Regions from separate parts of the Neobacillus sp. NPDC058068 genome, predicted to be linked through region 1. Evidence: riboswitches for the same ligand, from Rfam matches in the RefSeq annotation. Region 1 holds a riboswitch; the other holds the start of a gene.
The links. Region 1 has a riboswitch for FMN ahead of ribD (bifunctional diaminohydroxyphosphoribosylaminopyrimidine deaminase/5-amino-6-(5-phosphoribosylamino)uracil reductase RibD). Riboswitches for the same ligand answer to the same signal wherever they lie in the genome.
Positions count from the first base shown of each region.

Region 2: linked by a shared signal. The riboswitch ahead of ACFVSW_RS16775 (ECF transporter S component) and the one ahead of ribD (bifunctional diaminohydroxyphosphoribosylaminopyrimidine deaminase/5-amino-6-(5-phosphoribosylamino)uracil reductase RibD) in region 1 are both predicted to bind FMN.

Region 1 is NZ_JBHVSI010000014.1:120,950-125,395, reverse strand. It holds gene ACFVSW_RS17395 (mannitol-1-phosphate 5-dehydrogenase) at 1-622, shown strand, start outside; gene ACFVSW_RS17390 (LapA family protein) at 817-1,062, shown strand; FMN riboswitch at 1,702-1,833, shown strand; FMN riboswitch at 1,981-2,114, shown strand; gene ribD (bifunctional diaminohydroxyphosphoribosylaminopyrimidine deaminase/5-amino-6-(5-phosphoribosylamino)uracil reductase RibD) at 2,295-3,377, shown strand; gene ribE (riboflavin synthase) at 3,388-4,026, shown strand; gene ACFVSW_RS17375 (bifunctional 3,4-dihydroxy-2-butanone-4-phosphate synthase/GTP cyclohydrolase II) at 4,046-4,446, shown strand, end outside.
Region 2 is NZ_JBHVSI010000013.1:163,244-167,689, forward strand. It holds gene ACFVSW_RS16765 (negative regulator of sigma-X activity) at 1-714, shown strand, start outside; gene ACFVSW_RS16770 (peptidoglycan DD-metalloendopeptidase family protein) at 887-1,648, shown strand; FMN riboswitch at 1,788-1,922, shown strand; gene ACFVSW_RS16775 (ECF transporter S component) at 2,085-2,651, shown strand; gene ACFVSW_RS16780 (ferredoxin) at 2,765-3,013, opposite strand; gene ACFVSW_RS16785 (YpbB family protein) at 3,281-4,318, shown strand; gene ACFVSW_RS16790 (RecQ family ATP-dependent DNA helicase) at 4,318-4,446, shown strand, end outside.

The DNA of each region.
Region 1 (4,446 bases):
GGAGCCATTCTATGAATGGGTGGTAGAAGAACCGAAGATCATTGGCGAGAAACCTCCGGTTAAGGGGATCACCTATGTTCAGGAATTAGTGCCTTATATTGAACGTAAGCTATTCACGGTCAATACAGGTCATGCCCTAGCGGCCTATTTTGGTTATTATTTTGGAATGGATACGATTAATCGTGCGATGGAGAACAAACAAATTCTTGAGTTAGTGGAAGGTGCCCTTAAAGAAAGCGGTGCGTTTCTAGTTGAAAAATATGGCTTTAACGAAGAGGAACATAACAAATATATTCAAAAGATTATCGGGCGCTTCTCGAATTCTTATATTGTTGACGAAGTGACAAGAGTAGCGCGCTCGCCAATCCGCAAGCTTGGACCAAACGATCGCCTCGTTAGTCCCGCAAGACAATATCAGGAGATCGTCGGAAAGAACCCTGAATATCTATTAAAAGGGATTGCCGCAGCTCTCATGTACGATTTTCAAGGGGATGAAGAAGCAGTCCAAGTTCAAGCGGCCATCAATGAACAAGGATTAGAAACAACAATAGAGAAGTTGACACAACTCGACGGAACTTCCTCATTAATCAAAGGAATTATTGAACAATACCATCAGTTGTAGGGACAAGGGGACACCTTGTCCCTATTTTATTTTGAATGCAACGCTAATAGGAAAAAACTGAAAAGATTAGTATAATAGAATTGTTTACTTAAGGATAGATTTTTAGTGCTTCCTTAACGAAAGAGTCTTTTCCATTTGGGGGAAGAAGGCTGTCCCTAGTCCCATGTTAATCAAAACTTTCCATGAGGTGACGTATGAAAAAGCAATGGAACCTAATATTTGCCCTACTTTTGATCTTAATTATCGCGGTCTTCTCAGTTATTAATGTTGAACCTGTAACGGTTAATTACTTATTTGGAAAAGCGGAATGGCCATTGATCCTCGTCATCATTGGATCAGTCCTACTAGGAGCATTATTAGCTGGTTTAATTGGTATGATGAAAATTTATCAACTTCAAAGAACTTTGAAAAAGGCTGCAGTAAAAACAGATGACCAATAAATTCTGACTTAGAATGAGTCACTCATTGTATTAAAGCAATGGGGGACTCATTTTTCCATTTACTTAGAATCTCTATAAGAGGACCTATTTTATGAAAAAAGTCGAGCGGGTTTCGACGTTATTTTTATCAATTTCCCGGGAAAAAGCCAAACGGCAGAAGGAAATAGTCATGATTCAATCAAACGTTTAGTTAATACGGAAATATAGGAATACCTGTCGAAACGTGTATTATGAGCGGCAGATACTTATTTTCCGCCACGAATTGCACATAAAATAAACAAGAAGAATCCTATATTCGACGATATATTTACTGATTTTAAGTTGTAAACCCCTTATTTATAAGCACTTGATCTGATTTCAATCAAACGATTGATTAGTTTTTTTGAAACTAATCAATCGTTTGATTGAAAATGTAGTATTCCTTGAAATATTAGGCTTCTTATCATAAAACTACGAAGAAATTTGTTGGAAAATAGAGGGTGGAAAAAGTCCGAGAAAATGAGATTAGTTAAGAAAAGATTTATCATAATGGAGAATTCAAGTATCATTAAAGCAGCGGGGGAATCTCCCTTTTTCTACAAGTTAGTCATATAATGTGATTTCTAATGCTAACAGTGTTATAATATGTTATAAATATGAATAGTCCTTCGGGGTCGGGTGAAAGTCCCAATCGACGGTGATGAAGAAATTCTAAGCCCGTGAGCCTTTTTTAAGGCAGGATTTGGTGTGAATCCAAAGCCGACAGTATAGTCTGGATGGGAGAAGGACGTATGAGCATGCCTTATTTCCTTATGAAGAAAAACACACTTCAGAAGGTTTATTTAGTGATGCTTACAACACGAAAACTCCTAACCACCCCGTAGAGATGATCTATGGGGTTTTATTATTTTTATAAAACCCAAACAAAATTTCATATGCAATGTCCTTCGGGGTCGGGTGAAAGTCCCAATCGACGGTGATGAAGAAATTCTAAGCCCGTGAGCCTTTTTATAAAGGCAGGATTTGGTGTGAATCCAAAGCCGACAGTATAGTCTGGATGGGAGAAGGATGTATGAGCAATGGTATCAAGCTTTTGAAGAAAAAATAACCTTCAGAAGGCTTATTTAGTACTGCCGTTATTCCATACTCTCCTCCTAAACCCCTTAGTGACGTATTCTAAGGGGTTTTATTTTTGGAAGGAAGCAGGAGAACCGTCCCCAGCTTCCTGTAAACCGTGATTGGAGGGGATCAAGATGACGGATGAGTTTTATATGGATTTTGCCTTGAAATTGGCGCAAGTTGCTGAGGGACAAACTGCCCCGAATCCCGTTGTGGGTGCTGTGATTGTGAAAGATGGAGAAATTATTGGATTCGGTGCTCATTTGAAAGCGGGATGCCCGCATGCAGAGGTCCATGCATTGCAAATGGCAGGAAATCGGGCTAAAGGAAGTACAGTTTATGTGACGCTCGAACCATGCAGTCATTATGGAAAAACACCTCCATGTGCCATGGCCCTAGTAGAATCCGGTGTGGAACGTGTAGTCATTGCCTCGATGGATCCTAATCCTTTAGTCGCGGGCAAAGGCGTTGCTCTTTTGAGAGACGCTGGGATTGAAGTGAAAACAGGTGTTTTGAAAGACCAGGCTGATGTTTTAAATGAGGCATTCTTTCATTTCATTCAACAAAATAAACCTTTTGTGACATTGAAACAGGCAATTACACTTGATGGCAAGATAACGGCACAGACGGGTTGTGGTGAAAAAATTACCGGCAGCGAGGTGCAACAAGATGTGCACAATGCCCGCGAGAAGTATGATGCGATTTTAGTCGGTCTTGGGACCGTTTTATCGGATAATCCGAGTCTAACGAATCGGCTTGGCAAGACGAAAAAACAACCAATTCGAATCATTTTAGATACACATTTAACGATGCCGCACGATAAAAAAGTTATTACGGATGAGCAGTCACAGACGTGGATTTTCACCGGATCGGAGGCAGCGGCTGAAAGGATTGCTAGTTTTCAACAGCCGCATGTAGAAATCATCCAACTTTCGCAGCCAACCATCGACATTACCGAGTTACTGACGGAGCTTGGAAAACGTCAGGTGATGAAACTTTATGTAGAAGGCGGTAAAACCGTCAATGCAAGCTTTTTGAAATCAGGCTTGGTAAACCAATTGATCACCTATATTGCACCGAAAATTGTCGGCGGGAATAGGGCAGTACCCATGTTTGCTGATTTAGATGTCCTGCAAATGACAGACGCTTACGAATTGAAATTTCAACATGTAGAAGTGATTGGCGAGGACCTGAAAATAACGTCGGTACTGAAATGAGGTGTAAATCATGTTTACAGGAATTGTAGAAGATTTAGGTAAGGTCAAAGCGATCAAAAGTGGGTCCAATAGTATGCAGTTAACGTTAGAATCGAAAAAAATTGTAGAAGACATTCATTTGGGTGATAGTATCGCGGTAAATGGCGTCTGCTTAACCGTCACCGCTTTTTCAACCAACACATTTACAGTTGATGTTATGCCGGAAACGGTGAAGGCAACCAATATCCAGTCGTTCCAAATTGGTCATGTGGTCAACCTGGAACGGGCGATGCCGGCAAATGGCCGGTTTGGTGGTCATTTCGTTTCAGGGCATGTGGATGGAACAGGTGTCATTTTACGAAAAAGGAAGCTTGAAAATGCGGTATATGTTGATATTGGCATCAAAGAAGAACTGAGTAAATATTGCGTACTGAAAGGTTCGATAGCGATTGATGGAATCAGTTTAACGATTTTTGATGTGCAGCCTAGACAGCTGACTGTTTCGCTTATTCCCCTCACGTTTAGTGAAACGATACTAGGGATTAAAAGAGAACATGATGTCGTGAATATTGAAAATGACATGCTTGGAAAATATGTTATTCATCAATTGGAGCGCAAGCAAGAGAGTTCGCCGATTACGATGGATTTTTTACGACAAAATGGATTTTAGAAAAGGCGGTGTTTTGACTGTGTTTCATACCATTGAAGAAGCAATTGAAGATTTGAAAAAAGGTAAAATTATTATCGTGGTCGATGATGAGAACCGTGAAAATGAAGGAGATTTCTTGGTGCTGGCGGATTATGCAACACCGGAGAATATAAACTTTATGGCTACACATGGCCGCGGTTTAATCTGTACGCCCATAACGAAGGAATTAGCGGCACGTCTCGATTTACATCCGATGGTCCAGCACAATACAGATAACCATCAAACGGCTTTTACGGTTAGTATTGATTACAAAGATACAACGACTGGTATTAGTGCATTTGAGCGTTCTGAAACGATTTTACAACTGTTAGATCCAAACGTAATCAGCTCAGATTTTCGCCGGCCTGGTCATGTGTTTCCGCTTGTAGCCAAGGAAAATGG
Region 2 (4,446 bases), on a different contig from region 1:
GCTGAAAAGGATAAGTCTTGGCTAACACTATTTGTTGATAATATGGCGAATTTAAAGGAAGAAGAGTGGGGATTATCTGATTACTATCCGCTCAAACTTTCAATGAAGCTCGATGAAAAAACAAATAGTGTGGACGTTGTGGTTCCGGAAGACCATAAGTACGGACAAGGATCAACAGAGGAAACCGGTTTTATTAAAACCTTAAATAATGATGTATCCTCAAATAGCACTATTAAAAAGTTGAATTTCTTTACAAATAACGAAGCAGGTATTGAGTTCGGTAATACAGGAAGAGTAAAAAATCAGGATGTTATTGACGTGAAAAAACATGCCTTTTTCTTTCATTTTCCTGAAGGAAGCGAACTGCCATTTTTAGCACCTTCAATAGGTACGTATAGCGATATTAACAGCGCCTTTGAGGATATGAAAACCGATAACCCTACGTACTGGCTAAAAAGCTCTCTGGAGCATTTACAGCCGTTATCTGATGTAACCGTAAACGGCAATACCTTATTTGTTTCCTTTAAGGACATTATCGACATGAAGGATGATCAGCTTACATTAGCATCGTTTGAGGCGTTATTGTTAACAGCTAAGCAATTTGGCTTGGAAAAAGTAGTGGTGAAGGATTCACGATTAACACATCTTGGACCATTTGATTTAACTAAAGAAACCAAGGTGCCAGTGGCTCCAAATCTCCGTGATATCCAATAAAATTCAAAAATCAACCGAATAGGTTGATTTTTTTTGAATAAAATTGCTGTGTACTCCAAATTATAACAAGTATGCTCTAGTCCTGATTCCCAAATCCAGATGTTCTAAACCTGATTAAACGAACATATGGTGTGGAAGAGAGCGGTCAAGTTATAAGGAGGAAAAGGGAAATATGCGTGACTACATAAAGAGGTTTTTGATTGCCATCATTATGGCGCTTTGTGTCAGTTTATTGTTCATAGGCGGCAAACATTCGGAGGCTGCGGGTATGCTAGAGACAAAAGAAATGAAGGATCGCTGGATTTGGCCGGCAGATGGTGTTATATCTGATACATATGGAACGAGGCAGGGGAAACATAAAGGAATTGATATTGCAGGGAAAATCGATACTCCCGTGCTTGCTGTTGATGGGGGAGAAGTAGTCAAAGCCTATTATTCTAATACATATGGGAATGTGGTATTTGTTAAACATCCAAATAATTTGGTAACCGTTTATGCCCACTTAAATAAGCGGAATGTACTAACTGGCCAAACGATAAAACAAGGTGAAGTTATCGGTAAAATGGGAAGAACAGGAGTAGCCACCGGAACTCATCTCCATTTTGAGGCCCATCAAATGGAATGGAGATATGATAAAAGGTATGCAATGGATCCGGAAAGGCTCCTCGGAAAAGCAGACGTCGGCGAAGCTGTACAGGGTGGAATCGCAAATATTGGTGATAACGTTTTAGCGGCAAGCTCCCATTTCCATCCGGAAGTTGAAAGCAAACCGCGATCAATTAATTTATCAAATGATGCCGCCTATATCGTTAAACAAGGCGATACCTTGTACTCGATTGCAAAGAAACAAAGGATTTCAATATCGAAAATAAAAGAATTAAACCACCTTACTTCTGATCTGATTAGACCGAAACAAATATTAGTTGTTCACTGAATATAAGTTACCCGTGGCAAATATGTCCACGGGTTTTGTTATGAAAATGTTGAAAAACAAGCCTAAAAGTTGAAACGTGAGATCTTTCGCTTAACAAAATGACGTTTCTCCAGTATAATAAACTTGTAATTTAATATCGATCTATCTTCGGGGCAGGGTGAAATTCCCGATCGGCGGTATTGAGTAGTTAATACTCTAAGCCCGCGAGCCTTTTTAGGCAGGATTTGGTGTGATTCCAAAGCCGACAGTATAGTCTGGATGGGAGAAGATGGAGGTTCTGCAGACGTTCAAAAAATTTTTGCGATTGAACGTTTATTAAGCATGCCTTCGTAAATCTCCCTCGAGAAAATTTCTTGAGGGTATTTTTTTTTACAAGGGCATCTGAATTGCTGAACCTCTCTTCCTTAAGCGATGGATCAAAAAAGGAGAGAGGAAAATGAAGAACACAAGAGTAAAAACTATGGTGACAATTGGAATGCTGAGCAGTATTGCCTATCTGTTAATGCTATTAAATTTTCCATTGCCGCCGTTCCAAGGTTTCTTATTAATCGATTTCAGCGATATCCCCGCATTGATTGCAGCGTTACTCTTAGGACCGATTGCAGGAATATTAGTTGAGTTTTTCAAAAATGTTCTAAATTATATTGCGACTGGAAGTCAAACAGGGATTCCAGTAGGCCATATTGCTAATTTTCTAGCGGGTATTCTGTTTATTTTGCCGACTTATTATTTATACAATAAAATAAAGACGCGAAAAGGCATGACACTTGCTTTAATACTTGGCACAACCACAATGGCGGTTATGATGAGTGTATTAAATTATTTTTTTATACTCCCTGCCTATACGGCCCTCTTACATTATCCTGATCTGCGTAACTATGTGGTACCTGGAATCCTGCCGTTCAATATCATAAAAGGTGTTGTCATGTCGATCGTCTTTATGTTACTGTTCACCCGGATGCAGGCATGGATTAAGAAATTTTCCACAGTGAAAAGTGTATAATTATAGATAAAGCAATCAGGATACCCTCCTGGTTGCTTCTTAAATGAAAAAAATAAAACCCCCGTCGAAGAGGAAGGGGGCTAGTAGCTTAATAATACTTTTTTGACAAAATATTATTCGAATTTAGTTGGATTGCCATCAAATGCTTCGTCGGCAACTTTGATTGAATCAGTTGGGCAGCCTTCAAAAGCATCCATCATATCATCGATTAATACATCTGGAATTTCAACGATACCTTCATTATCGTCAAGAGTTACAAATGCAATGCCTTCATCATCATAATCATAAATATCTGGTGCTGCTGCGCCACATGCCCCGCAAGCGATGCAAGTTTCCTTGTCCACAATCGTATACTTTGCCATGAAAAAAAACCTCCCAGTAATATAACAAAATTATTCTTCCTCGTTTTCCATTGTGAAAATGGAAACGCATTACTCATATCTATTGTAAAACTGTATGAGCAACTTTTCAATAGAAAAATGCTTTTAAATACTATTGTTTGTTTAATTGAATTTAATAAACTTCCACAATTTCGAGCAACGAGAATCATCATTTCATGGTAGAATAAAAGGAAGAAAAAAAGGACATTTTGTCGAGATAATTCGAAAAAGTGTGGGAGGAGAGCTTGGGTGGCGCAATTAGCATCGATAATTCTGTACTGTTTAACACAATTAAACGGAGAACGGACGATATATTCTATCTTTCATCTTTTGAACGGAAAAAAGTCATCCCAAACCATCCAAGATGCTCATTTATTTTCTTTGAAAAACTTTTTTGGAGTATACGAACCTCTAACAAGAGAATCCTTCGAAGACATCATTCAAATGATGCAAGAAAGCGAGTGGATCTATAATTGTGGCGAGCAGCGATTCCTTCCAACGCCCACAGGTAAGTCTTTTTTAGGAAACCATCCATTGCCTAAATATCTAAATGGCTGGGACCATCACTCATTCACTACGCAGTTTTGGGAAAGGCTGAGTTTATTTATACAGGTCACTTCGAATCTTGGTTTCCAGGAATCAAGATACATACCTATCCAAAAAAATAAGCATGTTCATCAATGGCTGAAATCTGTTTTAAAAGAAATCAGAGTACCAAGGAATGAAATGGGGACAATTGTTTATTCCGAGGTAGTGGAATGCTTCAGTGGTGACAATGAAATCGATCCTTCTTTGTTGGTGTTTCGGCTGACAGGTTTTCAACAGATTGGTTTAACGGCATCGCAGGCAGCTAAAAGACTACAGTTGGATTATCATGATTACCATATCGGATTCATTAATACATTACATTACTTGATTCGAAATATTAGCGAAAATGCTAATCGTTTTACGGTTTTAGCCTATTTAATGCAGGATTTAATACAAGAAAATGAATTAACACTTTCTTCAAGGAAAACGCAAAAACTATTAAATCAAGGATATTCCCCAGAGATGATTGCAAATTACAGACATCTGAAGTTAAGTACAATTGAAGATCACTTTGTTGAATTTGCATTAAATGTTGATGATTTCTCTATTGATACTTTTGTGGATTCAGAGCTGCAAACGAAAATTCTTGAAATATCCAAACATTCTGCTACTAAAAAGCTAAAGCTGATAAGGGAGAAAGTGCCGGCAGCCACTTATTTTCAAATAAGGTTAGTGCTGGCGAAGTATGGTGATCGATAATGGAATTAGAAAGTATTTTAGAAAAGCATTTTGGTTATCATTCGTTTAAAACCGGGCAGAAGGAAGTAATCTCATCCATCCTTGCCGGAAATCATACATTGGCGATGCTGCCGACAGGGACAGGTAAA